2 regions of the Virgibacillus siamensis genome follow, and region 2 is predicted to be linked to the other one. Evidence: predicted binding sites of a transcription regulator. Region 2 holds the regulator's gene; the other holds the start of a gene.
The links. Region 2 encodes LexA, which represses DNA repair genes until DNA is damaged. Its sites were predicted from a motif close to CGAACATATGTTCG; they were not measured.

Region 1 (7,182 bases), 750 kb from region 2:
AACCTACAGCAGCGGCGGTGGAGATGCTATATTCAACTATCCTGTAGCGGGCAGTATCTCATCCGGATATGGCGGCAGAAGCCTGGGCTATCATTACGGGATTGATTTTGCGGCATCGATCGGCACGCCTGTTCATGCTGCGGCAAGTGGTGTAGTAACAAGGTCAGCAGTTTCCAGCAGTTACGGCAATGTTGTTTACGTCTATCATCCGCAATATGATAAGACTACCGTATATGCACATTTATCAAGCAGGTCAGTCAGTCTCGGTCAATCAGTTTCATCCGGACAAACGATTGGTGCGGTCGGTAATACGGGTAATTCATTCGGAGCACATTTGCATTTCGAAGTCCATATCGGACCATGGAACTATCACAGCGGTGTAAATCCATTACCTTATCTGCCGTAATTTTCAGGAATGTATTTGCATTTTGAACGCATAAACTATAATATTAAAGGCATCGCACATTACGGTGTGATGCCTTTTCCGTATTATTGGCCATGATAGCCAATTAATCAAAGATGTAGGGGTGAAACTATGAATCTCCGTAAACAGCACATTGTTCTTATCTTGCTTGCCGCACTTGTTTTAGGTTTTGCAGGTGCCTATTTTGGGGTTCAACTGGCACAGGATGACAATTCCAATTCGGTTGTTCTGGATTCAGATGATAAATCGGATTCCTCGGATAACAAGGAAGTCAATTTGATGGAGAACATGAACAAAGTTGCCAATGCCTATAATATGATAAAAGACAACTACTTGAAGGATGTTTCGGACAAGCAATTGGTTGAAGGTGCCATTCAAGGCATGTTGAAGTCGCTGGACGATCCTTACAGTACATACATGGACGCGGAAACAATGGAACGGTTTAACGACACGATTGAATCCTCGTTTGAAGGAATCGGTGCCGAAGTAAGCATGGTAAACGGGAAAGTTAATATCGTTGCCCCGATTAAAGACTCTCCTGCTGAGGAGGCCGGGTTACGGCCGAATGATAAAATCCTGAAAGTTGATGGGAAAAGTGTCGTTGGCATGGATTTATTTGAAGCGGTAGAACTGATTCGCGGTGAGAAAGGTTCGGAAGTTGTTCTGGAAGTACAGCGTGCAGGTGTAGAGGATCCATTTGACGTAACCATTGTCCGGGATGATATTCCACTTGAGACGGTTTATTCGGAAGTGAAAGAAATTAATAGCAAAAAAACCGGTGTTATTGAAATTACTTCTTTTTCCGAAAAAACGGCACAACACTTTTCCAAACAGCTTAAGGACCTTGAGGAAAAAGGAATTGAGGGGCTTGTAATTGATGTGCGGGGTAACCCGGGTGGATTATTAAGTGCAGTTGAAGGGATATTGAAGAACTTCATCCCCAAAGATATGCCAATGGTTCAAATAGCAAATCAACAAGGTAAGAAATCAAAATCCTTTTCGGAACTGGATGAAAAGAAACCTTATCCAATCAGTGTGGTCATTAACGAAGGCAGTGCATCCGCATCCGAAATCCTGGCTGTGGCCATGAAAGATGCAGGTTATGATGTTGTTGGAGTAACGAGTTTTGGAAAAGGAACCGTTCAGCAGGCGGTGCCGCTGGGAGATGGCAGTACAATTAAACTTACATTCTTTAAATGGTTGTCACCAGAAGGGAAATGGATACACAAAAAGGGTGTTAAACCTACCGTAAAAGTGAAACAGCCGGATTATTATTTCACTAACCCTGTTAAAGTAAATGAACCTATTACGTTCAATCATACCGGTGATAAAGTGGAAAATATCCAGATTATGTTGAAAGGTCTTGGCTATAATCCGGGACGCACGGACGGCTATTTTAATAAAAATACCGAAACAGCTGTTAAGAAATTCCAAACGGAACATGATCTCCAAGTAACCGGTAAAATTGATAAAAAAACAGCAGGAAAGATTGAAACAGCGATTGTTGAAAAAATTCGTGCCGGCAAAGAAGATCGGCAAATGAAAAAAGCATTGCATGTATTATATGAGTAAAACAGAGGTTGGGACATATCAAAAAGTGTCATTTAAAAGACGAACATTAGCGTAGGAAATATACGGAGACTCCTGCGGGAGGAGAAGCCTAGATGAGACCCCGCAGTGCGTAAGCACGAGGAGGCTCAGCAGCTGCCCGCGGAAAGCGAAGTATATTTCCGGAGCGGTTATACGCTCCATTTTCTTATTACTTGTTTGTGTTTTCTTTTGGATAATACACTTTTTGTCCCGGCCTCTTTCTGTCCGTGATAATTTTAACGTATACAGGCAGGAGATAAATCGAAAAATATCGAATATAACAGTTAATCAAGAAGATTTGCATTATCGGGGTAGGTGATCAAATGGTGGAATCATGGTTTATCGAACTGGCAAAAGGGATTGGCAAGGCATTCTTAAATCCATTATTGTATTGGATACTTATATTAGTTTTCCTTGCCGGACTTCGACGCATTAAACGGGAACGGCATTATTTCGGATTTAAATTATTTGATGTTTTTTCGGAATGGAATGGCACTTGGGTCATTGGCTTAATTTCGGGATTGGTTATTTCTATTGTTTGTCTGGGAGCCGGTGTCGTTTTTTCGTATGGAACTATTTTGGTTCTAAGTATCCTTGCTATAATCCTTAGTATTTCGTTACGCTTTTCATTATTATCCGCAAGTTACACAATCGGTATCTCTTGCTTTATCTTGCTTCTGTTACCGGTTGTTCCAGTAAATCTGGCTTTATTTGAAAATTGGTTTTCCAAAACAAACATTTCCGGTTTGGTTTTTTTACTCGCAGTTATGCTTATCGCAGAGGCAATGATGATAAAACGTATTCGAAACAATAATACATTTCCGGAACTGGTCTCTGGCAGGCGTGGAATGCTTATTGGGGTTCATCATTTGAAAAAAATAGGAGTTATACCTTTTTTTGTTTTAGTCCCATCCGGCTTAATAACGCCTTTTATCCCATTTTGGCCCTATATTTCCATGAATGGGGAGACATATAGTTTATTGCTGGTTCCGTTTCTGATTGGATTTGACTATCAAGTCAGCGGAAGCTTGCCTGAAAAAGCTGCTGCACGAATTTCAAAATCGGTTTTGTCACTTGGCGTTCTGGTATTGTTATTGGCAGTAGGAAGTATTTTCATTCCCTGGCTGTCGATTATCGCAGTTATGCTTGGAATAATCGGTAAAGAATTGATCAATTTCAGGCACCGTAATGCGGATCAAAGAAACAATGCCTGTTTCATGCGGCGAAAGAAAGGTATTAAAATCCTTGCCGTTTTGCCCAATTCACCTGCAGATCGGCTGGGAGTACAAGTTGGTGACTCGATTGTCAAAGTGAGTGGACAACAAGTTAACAGCCTGGATGATTTTTATTATGCATTGCAGAAAAATACCTTTTTTAAATTGGAACTGGTCGATGAAAACGGTGAGGCCAGGTATGTGCAAAGTGCTTTATATGAAGGGGACCATCATGAACTTGGAATTGTAACGACAGCATTTCGGAATTATGAAACAGAGCAGATGATCCAGCGGTAACAGAGAAGAGGCAATAAAGTGTTATTAGCACTTTATTGCCTCTTCCTCATTTTATTTTACCTTGGTTTTAAACACTTTGTGGTAATGAATGTCATCTTTTTTTACATGAACTTTAATTTGATAGGCTCCGGTTTTGTCAAAAGTGGTTTTTCCTTTATATGTACCGCCTGATTGTTCTGTCATATTCAGCCATTGATGTTTATCCTGATTTTCTTGCCAGATTTCCAAGGTCACAGATCCATTTTGAAGTGGCTTTTCTTTAGTTGAAACATTAACGGTAAATGTTGTTTTCTTACCTGCAGTAATCGTTTCGGGAGGATTGAAATTTACTTTTGTCTGGGAATGATGGTGACCATGTTCATGCTTTTCCCCAGATCGGTCTTTATTGGCTTTTGCATTTCCGATATTGATTTTCTTTTTTGGCATCGTATGCATTTGATTTGCTGTAACGTGTGACTGTACATAGTAAATACCTTTTTGGTCAAAAGTTTTTTTGACAACATAAATACCACCGGATGTATGCTCTGCTTCAATCATGTCACTTTTATTTTTTGCACCGTTTTTCCAGATTTCGAATTTCACTTCATCTGCGTCTTCAATCGCTTTTCCATCCTGTTTTACCGAGACTTTGAAGGTAACCTTGTCTCCAATGCCGGCATTTTCCGGCACTTTTAAATCAGCTTTTATTGACTGAACTACTTCATCGGAAGAACTGCTTGTATTATCGGTTTGACCACATGCAGCAAGTACAGCAGCCGTGAATAGCAACAATATAATTTTTTTCATTGTCATTGTCCTTTCGTTTGTGTCCTAATTTGATTATATGTAAATAGGATTGTCATATCAATGCAGGAACAAGCATTTATTTTTACAGATTTATGACCGATGTGATTGGATAGAATGGATATTAAAAAGTTGAGCAGATTAATCGAATATTTGTTCGCTTATCTGTTAAAATATTAATGAAACTATGGTAAACTGGATAGTATACCGACGAACGGAGGATTGACCTGTGAAAAATCAATTTGACCTTGTGGCACGATACGAGCCAAGCGGGGATCAGCCAAGCGCAATAAAAGAACTGGTTGACCGGGTAAAGGCCGGACAGCGCCATCAGACGCTCCTTGGTGCGACGGGAACCGGAAAAACGTTTACCGTTTCAAATGTAGTTACGGAAATAAACCGTCCCACATTGGTAATTGCACATAATAAAACATTGGCAGGACAGTTGTATAGTGAGTTCAAGGAATATTTCCCGAATAATGCAGTGGAGTATTTTGTAAGTTATTATGACTACTATCAGCCGGAAGCCTATGTACCTTCAACAGACACATTTATTGAAAAGGATGCCAGTATCAATGATGAGATTGATAAACTGCGGCACTCAGCAACATCATCTTTATTTGAACGGCGTGATGTTCTTATTGTTGCCAGTGTATCATGCATCTATGGTTTGGGGTCACCCGAAGATTATGAAAGCCAGGTGCTGTCACTCAGGATGGGAATGGAAAAAGATCGTGACCAGCTTCTGCGGGATCTTGTGGATATCCAATATGCTCGGAATGATATCAATTTCCAGCGTGGCACATTTCGGGTTCGCGGGGATTCTGTGGAGGTTATTCCTGCCTCAAAAGAGGAACACTGTATGCGAATTGAATTTTTTGGCGATGAAATAGACAGGATCCGTGAAGTGGATGCACTAACAGGAGAAATTGTCGGTGATCGGGAACATGTAGCCATATTCCCTGCTTCACACTTTGTCACTCGTGAAGAGAAATTAAAAAAGGCGATTAAAAATATTGAACAGGAACTGGAAGATCGGTTAAAGGAACTGCGGGATGACAATAAATTATTGGAAGCTCAGCGACTGGAGCAACGGACCAATTACGACATTGAGATGATGCATGAGATGGGCTTTTGTTCGGGGATTGAAAACTATTCGCGTCATCTGACATTTCGTGAAGCCGGTTCAACGCCATATACACTGCTTGATTATTTCCCGGATGATTTTCTGGTTGTTGTTGACGAATCACACGTTACATTGCCACAGGTACGGGGAATGTATAATGGGGATAAGGCGCGAAAACAGGTGCTTGTTGATCATGGTTTTCGCCTGCCATCCGCACTTGATAACCGGCCGCTTAAGTTTGACGAGTTTGAAAAAGCCACCAATCAGCTGATTTATGTTTCAGCTACGCCAGGACCATATGAAAATGAACATACACCTGATGTGACGGAACAAATCATCCGGCCGACAGGATTGCTTGATCCAAAAATTGATGTACGGCCGATTGAAGGTCAGATTGATAACCTGATTGAGGAGATCAATACACGTTCCAAACAGAGTGAACGTGTTCTTGTAACAACACTGACGAAGAAAATGGCGGAAGATCTGACTGATTATCTGAAGGAAATCGGTTTTAAAGTAGCTTATCTGCATTCGGAGATTAAAACGCTCGAACGTATTGAAGTTATCCGGGATCTGCGGGTTGGTAAATACGATGTGCTTGTCGGGATTAATCTGCTGCGAGAAGGTCTGGATATTCCGGAAGTTTCACTGGTTGCTATACTGGATGCCGATAAGGAAGGGTTCTTGCGGTCTGAACGATCACTTATCCAAACAATGGGCAGAGCGGCACGAAATGAGCATGGTGAAGTAGTTATGTATGGGGATAAGATTACGAATTCGATGCAGGTGGCAATTGATGAAACTAACCGGCGCCGGGAAAAGCAGATGGCCTACAACGTAGAACATGATATTACACCGACAACCATCAAGAAAGATGTTCGTGACGTTATCCGAGCTACAGTTGCCGCCGAGGATCAGGAAAACTATGAAAATAAATCCGCCAGCCTTACCAAATTGTCAAAAGCGGAGAAGTCAAAGGTTATTGATAATATGGAACAAGAAATGAAGGAAGCAGCCAAAGCGCTTGATTTCGAGAAAGCTGCGGAACTTCGTGATATAATACTTGAATTGAAAGCAGAAGGCTAAAGAACGGAATCAATATCCGTTGAGCCGATATTGAAAGTGGAAGGATGACCAGTTCATGCCTAGTAAATCAATCAAAATACAAGGTGCACGCGCACATAATCTGAAAAATGTCAATGTGGAAATTCCGAAAAATAAGCTTGTTGTTTTAACCGGATTATCCGGATCGGGTAAATCATCACTTGCTTTTGATACCATTTATGCGGAAGGACAGCGCCGTTATGTTGAATCCCTTTCCGCATATGCCCGTCAGTTTCTGGGACAGATGGATAAACCGGATGTGGACGCGATTGAAGGATTATCACCGGCTATCTCCATCGACCAGAAGACAACAAGCAGAAACCCGCGTTCGACGGTTGGTACGGTTACTGAAATTTATGATTACCTGCGGCTTTTATATGCGCGCATCGGGCGGCCTACATGTCCAAAGCATGGAATTGAAATCACGTCACAGACTGTTCAGCAAATGGTTGACCGAATCCTGGAATATCCAGAGCGTACGAAAATGCAGATTCTTGCCCCGGTTGTTTCCGGACGCAAAGGAGAACATGTAAAAACGTTTGAAAAATTGAAGCGTGAAGGTTATGTCCGAATTCGTGTTGATAAAGAAATGCGTGAAGTAACGGAAGAAATAAAACTTGAGAAAAATAAAAAGCACTCCATTG
Region 2 (7,182 bases):
TTATACACACCGGGACACACGCTCTGGCATATTTCTTTGTATGACCCGGAAGAAAAGATATTAATTGGTGGAAATCTTTTTCACAAAAATGATGTTGGATGGTTAAATATCTTTCGGGAAGGCGTTGCATCCATTCAGCGATCTATGGAAAGTTTGGAGCATTTATCCATGCTTCAGATTAGGCAGGTATATTCAGGGCATGGACCTCAAATCGATAATCCTGAGACAGCCCTCGATACTGCACGGAAGCTCCACTGTCATAATGACAATGGAACATATTTAGCCTTTTTGACGTAATTTTAAGAATAATAGTGTCATTACGTATGCAATAAAGACCACCGCCACATCAATCAAACTCAGGTAAAGCAGATTCATCCCCTTATGAAGGCGGACCATGTCAATGGAAATCATCAGCAAACCGTATCCGTATGCAAATAAAAAACAGCCGATGACCGAATAAATCCAGAAGCTCTTCTTATGGTTCGTACAATATTGATACAGCAGCATAAACACAACCGGAAACAGAACCGCTGAAACAGATATTCCCTGTGGAAGCAAGTAGAATAGGCTGTGTGGATGGTTAAAGTAATTACCGGACGTTAAAAAACTGTCAATCATATACCAAAGGACATGCGTAAAAAAGCCAAAAAAAGCAATTTCAAACACTCTTTTCCGGTCGACAAGGAACAGCCATGCAATCAATGGAACAATTACAGTTGCGAGGTTAAGCCAGAAATAGCCTGTCCCCATATTTGAATATAATTGCCAATGTTCTTTGATCAGACCACCGAGTTCCTCTTTCATGTTGAAAATTTTCATATATAAATCGTGCTGGTTCACTGGCTGCACCTCGCTTCATATTAATCTTACTAGTAGCTTAGCCAGTCTTGAAAATTCTATTCAATCCGTGAATCTGTTATAAGCAGGCTGTAATCTTAAGATAACCCCTTCGATAATGAATGAATCACCCGGTCAATTTCTTTCCGTACTTTTTTATAGTCAACTTTTTTCCATTCTCTAAGGGAAGGAATAAAAGAAGGATTACCTGATTGTTCAATTTTGTTCAATAGCAATAATATCATGCCACGATCTCGGTGTTGCAGATGTTCTTTAAAATCATGGTTTTCAGGGTTCGTAATTTCCTTAAGTTGCTGCAGCAATTCATCTGAATAGGTATCTTTTTCGATTTCCCAACCTGTTTCAGAGAATACGAGAAGAGGTAACCTATAATCATATTCGGTTTCCAGATAATGATGTTTGATCATCCAGTCGATTTTCGCTTTTACTGTTTCAAGAGGTTCGTCTCGAAAAGCACCGTATACCGGGCAGCAATCTAAATTCAATTCCAATACTTTTTTCTCTCTTGATCCTTTTAATATTTTTGCTAGTAAATTTCGTCCGCCAGTCATGATTATGGGATCCGCCGCACGCAATATCGTCCGGATATCCGAGTGTGGCAACCGTTTAATATTTTTCGTATCCAATTGGAAGCGGACACGATTAACTTTGCGTGACATAATTTACCACCCTTTCCGTGTGTGTACGTTAATTATAGTATAACATGGTATTTTTTATGGTATGGGTGGAGGAGAGTAATGCCTGATATTATAGATGAATCAGTAAGAACGCGACAATAAAAAGAGGATGTTTTATAAAAATGTCGAATTTTAGTTAGATAGAGGTTTTTTTAACTTCGAAGCATGACTAACAACGTATCGTCAATGCATATATATTGATATTCTAAAAATTTGGATGGAGGAATGTTGATGGAATTGTATTATGAGGTTCATGGGACTGGCCATCCGGTTGTTCTTATTACTGGAGGGGCCGATACGCGGAACTGGAAATTTATCACACCTTTATTAGCAAAACACTGCCAAGTTGTTGCGTTTGATTTACATGGTGCCGGTAAATCACCGAATCCTGCTGGACCATTTAATTATGTTGAGGATTTGCTCTCACTTATTGATTTTCTTGGGTTCGATGAAGTGACACTCATCGGCCATTCAATGGGCGGTCAAATCGCTGCGGAATTTGCACTGAATTATCCGGATAGAGTATCCACTTTGATTATGATTGCTCCTGCATTGAACGGGTTTAAGTATTCACAGGAATTTAATGACTATATCAAGGAGATCAACGCGGCAGCTCCTGATATCGATCATATGATTGAGATTTCTCTCAGTGCCCCGTTGTACAATGTTGTTATGTCCAGTTCCAACAAGGATTTGATGGTTCAAATGTTACGACACCATATGACTCGTATGTTTGAATGGCCAACATATGAAATGGTCTGGTCACAACCGCCGACAAATGAAAGATTGGGAGATTTAACTGCTAAAACGTTGCTGTTAATTGGCCTGGAAGATTCGGCTGATAATCTGCGTGTTGCAGAATACTATGAAAATCATTCAAACACTAAAGTTATTAGAATTCCTGATGTAGACCATATGGTAACTTTCACACATCCTGAAGTTCTTTCCGACTATATCACAAATTTTATTCAACTGAATTGATGAGGTAAGTCCATTAAAAATGCCTTATCTCTTAACGGCTGAAAAGAGGTAAGGTATTTTTTACTTGTTACGGGGAAACCAACGCCGCTGCGATTTAATAGATTGACTTTCACTTCGCTATATCTTATTGTATATAATAATTCCAAGTTATTTTATAGGAAATGAGGGATATATATGGCGATACCAGGTACTGTGATGAAAGATGAAAGCAAACAAAACCATCCGTTACTTCCATCTCCACAGAAAACATTAATCTTGACAGGAATAATTATTATTGCTCTTTTGAGTTATGCCATCTTTAATACTGCGGGACTGCAGAATATGATAACCATGTGGGTTGGTCTCCTGTTAGGTCTAACACTTTTTCATGCCCGGTTTGGTTTTACTTCAGCTTTCAGAAGGCTGCTGTCTGTCGGCAATGGTCAAGCAATGCGTGCTCATATGATTATGATGGCGGTAGCATGTACGCTGTTTGCTCCAATTCTGTCGATGGGGCTTGGTTTTTTTGGAAACGATCCATCAGGATATGTTTCTCCGGTAGGAACAAGCGTGGTCGTAGGGGCATTTATATTCGGTATCGGGATGCAGTTGGGAGGCGGATGCGCATCAGGAACATTGTATGCAGTTGGCGGTGGCCGTTCCGCGATGTTCGTAACATTGATTGCATTTATTATTGGTTCTGTGCTGGGTGCATGGCATTGGAATTTTTGGGTGAATGAAACACCATCATTTCCTTCAATTTCCCTGGCAACAAGCACTGATTTGGGTTACGCCGGCGCCTGGGCCGTGCAATTATTGCTTTTTGTACTCATATTTGGTGCAGCGTATTATTTTGATAAAAAACGAACACCGCCAACGATAAAGCCGCTTCCAAGCGGGAAAGGCTGGACTCGTATTCCGCGTGGTTCCTGGCCATTATGGGTTGCAGCCATTTTACTGGCAGTTTTTAACGCTTTGACATTATTGGTCAGAGGGACCCCATGGGGCGTTACATCGGCTTTTGCATTATGGGGATCTAAAATAGCAATGTTCTTCGGCATAGATGTCACCAAGTGGGTATATTGGTCTGGTGAACGTGCCGCTTCGTTGGATCAATCCGTATTAATGCACTCAACTAGCGTGTTGGATTTCGGTGTCATTCTTGGTGCCTTTTTAGCTTCAACAGCAGGTGGTATTTTTACACTGAAAAAACTTGGTCTTAAACGGATTTCTGCTGCTGTAATTGGTGGCATCCTGATGGGCTACGGTTCACGAATCGCATTTGGCTGTAATATCGGTGCATATTTTGGCGGCATCGCTTCCTTCAGCCTCCATGGATGGGTTTGGATGATTATGGCGTTGGCCGGAACATTCATCGCTCTTTATTTACGGCCATTGTTTGGAATGTCTGTACCAAAACCAAAAGATACATTTTGTTAATGATAAAAAAGTGATCCCTTTTCTGATTTGGAAAAGGGATCACTTTTTTTGGTTTTTAATCCATTAATGAATATTCCGGTACAGCCCGATTACTTTTCCAAGTATCGTCACATTTGGATAGATTAGCGGGTCCATTGTGGCATTTTCCGGTTGCAGACGTATTTGATTGGTTTCCTTGAAGAACCGTTTAACTGTTGCTTCATCCTCCTCAGTCATCGCAACAACAATCTCACCGTTCTGTGCAGTGTTTTGTTGTTTTACAATAACCATGTCACCATCTAAGATACCAGCTTCAATCATACTCTCACCCTCGATAACCAGAACGAACAAATTATCGTCGGGACCGGCACTTGAGCTCGGAAGCGGCACAAACTCTTCGATATTTTCGACAGCAGTAATCGGCAGCCCGGCGGTAACTTTACCAATCACTGGCGCATAAACCGCTTCTTCTTTCGGTATGTTCATATCTTCTGACAGATCCAGGACTTCAATTGCCCTTGGTTTAGTTGGGTCTCTTCTAATAAATCCTTTGCTCTCCAGTCTGGCAAGATGACCGTGCACAGTGGAACTTGAAGCAAGTCCTACCGCTACTGCGATTTCACGAACGGATGGCGGATACCCTTTTTCTTTTACCTGTTCCTTAATATAGTCGAGAATTGCCTGCTGCCTTTTGGAAAGTTTGTTCATCTATTAAACACCTCGCGCATAATATTTATTAATGATAGTTTATCATTCAATATATAGAAAAGCAAACATTCGTTCGAAAAAAAGCTTGACAAGATCATTTGTTCGTATATAATAAATACAGAGAAGGCGAACAAAGGTTCTAATACAAAAAGGAAGGGACTGATAAATATGTTTGAAAAGATTTCCAAGACAGATATATTTTATATAGTTGCTTTTGCATTGGCGTTAGCTTTTTTATATTTTACAATGATTACAAGCGCATAATGTAGGGAGATATTCAATTGAGAGCTATCATATATTGCAGGGTTAGTACAAATAAGAAGACACAGGAAACATCACTGGCACGACAGAAAGAAGAACTGACAAAACTTGCTGACAGAAATAATTTTTCTATTATATCGATTATTGAAGAGCGGGAAAGCGGCTATGAGATGGACCGTGATGGTATTTTTTCAATGCTGGATTATTTTGCAGGCGGGGAAGCAGATGTCTTGCTGATACAGGATGAGACAAGACTGGGCAGAGGAAATACAAAAATTGCGCTGTTCCATCAATTGCAGAAATTGCATGTTTCGATTTATACGAGTTTGCACGGAGGCGAATTAGAGGTTTCAGAATCAGACTCCATGGTATTGCAAATTGTAGGGATTGTGGAAGAATACCAGCGTAAACTGCAAAATGCAAAGATCAGGCGCGGAATGAAGCGGGCTGTTCGGGATGGATTTGATCCGGCAAAAAATTTATCCAACCGGCACCAGGCATCCGGCCGTGACCGAATAGCATTTCCAATGGATGAGGTTGTTCAATTAAGACAGAAGGAAATGACATTCAATGAAATCACGAAGCGTATAAATAATTTGGGTTATCCCGTTTCCAAAGCAACTGTTCATCGCAGGTATCAGGAATTTGTAAATTCTTGAATCTGCTTCATATAAAAGGTACTATTGAAGGGCAGGAACACCGATATGGTTCTTGCCTTTTTTGTATGCAACTATCAGGAGGGGTTATCATGATCTCAAAAGAAAAGTTAAATCGTATAAATGAACTTGCCAAAAAGTCAAAGGAAGAAGAACTGACAGATGATGAAAAAGCGGAACAAAAGGAACTGAGACAGGAATATCTGAAAAATGTCCGTAAGTCATTTAAAAATCAGTTCAAATCAATGACTGTGATGGATAAAGAAGGTAATGATGTTACACCGCAAAAAGTTCGGGATCTTCAGGACCGGAATAAAAAGCATTAAAAGCTTTTTCGAAAAAAACTTGTTACAGGTATGGTTTCGTTATAAAATGAAAAAGGATATAAACTAGTTTAGTAACGGAAGGGGAATTTCATTGTCACAAAACATGGAACAACTATCGATTAACACAATTCGCACTTTGGCAATTGATGCCATCGAAAATGCTAATTCGGGCCACCCGGGCCTGCCAATGGGTGCAGCTCCAATGGCGTATTCGTTGTGGACTGATTTCATGACACACAACCCGAAAAATTCCAAATGGTTTAATCGGGATCGTTTTGTTTTATCCGCAGGTCATGGATCCATGCTGCTGTATGGCTTATTACATTTATCCGGTTATGATGTAACCATTGACGATTTAAAATCTTTCCGTCAATGGGGTTCCAGAACTCCGGGACACCCGGAAGTTCATCATACAGATGGGGTGGAAGCTACAACTGGTCCTCTTGGACAAGGTATTGCGATGTCAGTAGGGATGGCAATGGCCGAGGCACATCTCGCATCTCTTTACAATAAAGAAGACATTCATATTATTGACCATCATACGTATGCACTCATCAGCGACGGTGATTTAATGGAAGGTATTTCACACGAGTCAGCTTCTCTCGCCGGTCATCTGGGATTAGGTAAACTGATTGCCCTGTATGACTCCAACGATATTTCCCTGGATGGAGATTTGGATCGCGCATTTTCTGATGATACCGAAAGCCGTTTTAAAGCATATGGCTGGCAGGTTATTCGAGTGGAAGACGGGAATAATCTGACAGAAATCCGTAATGCGATTAAAGAGGCAAAAGAAAATACCGAACAGCCTACATTAATCGAAGTTAAAACAGTTATCGGCTATGGTTCCCCAAACAAATCAGCATCTGCGGCATCACATGGTGCGCCGCTTGGAACAGATGAGGTTAAACTGACGAAAGACTATTATAAGTGGGCACATGATGATTTCCATGTACCGGAAGAAGTCTATGCTGATTTTAACGAAAAAATTGGAAAAGATGGAGCCGATGCAGAGGATAATTGGAACGAACTTTTTACCACTTACAAAGAAAAATATCCGGATGATGCGAAGGAATTGGAACTGGCAATTAAAGGTGAACTGCCGGAAAACTGGAATGCGGATTTGCCTGTTTATGAAGCCGGAAAAGATTCTGCAGCGACTCGTGCCACTTCCGGCGAGGTGCTTAATGCAATTTCAAAAGCTGTACCATATTTCTTCGGTGGTAGTGCTGATTTAGCAGGATCCAACAAGACGACGGTTAAAAATGAAGAAGACTTTTCCCTGCAAAATTACGCTGGTAAAAACATTTGGTTCGG

Region 1: a site for LexA is predicted at 4,455-4,468, ahead of uvrB (excinuclease ABC subunit UvrB). Genes of this name have one in related genera too.

Annotation. Positions count from the first base shown of each region.
Region 1 covers NZ_FUIH01000007.1:1,983,121-1,990,302, reverse strand. Annotated here, with positions in the region: gene B1K71_RS13840 (murein hydrolase activator EnvC family protein) at 1-406, shown strand, start outside; gene B1K71_RS13835 (S41 family peptidase) at 536-1,996, shown strand; gene B1K71_RS13830 (PDZ domain-containing protein) at 2,338-3,525, shown strand; gene B1K71_RS13825 (FixH family protein) at 3,577-4,311, opposite strand; gene uvrB (excinuclease ABC subunit UvrB) at 4,538-6,520, shown strand; gene uvrA (excinuclease ABC subunit UvrA) at 6,576-7,182, shown strand, end outside.
Region 2 covers NZ_FUIH01000007.1:1,232,531-1,239,712, forward strand. Annotated here, with positions in the region: gene B1K71_RS20155 (MBL fold metallo-hydrolase) at 1-44, shown strand, start outside; gene B1K71_RS09870 (hypothetical protein) at 280-840, opposite strand; gene B1K71_RS09875 (RQC-minor-1 family DNA-binding protein) at 936-1,517, opposite strand; gene B1K71_RS09880 (alpha/beta fold hydrolase) at 1,767-2,516, shown strand; gene B1K71_RS09885 (YeeE/YedE family protein) at 2,691-3,935, shown strand; gene lexA (transcriptional repressor LexA) at 3,999-4,622, opposite strand; gene B1K71_RS09895 (YneB family resolvase-like protein) at 4,904-5,542, shown strand; gene B1K71_RS09900 (DUF896 domain-containing protein) at 5,632-5,865, shown strand; gene tkt (transketolase) at 5,957-7,182, shown strand, end outside.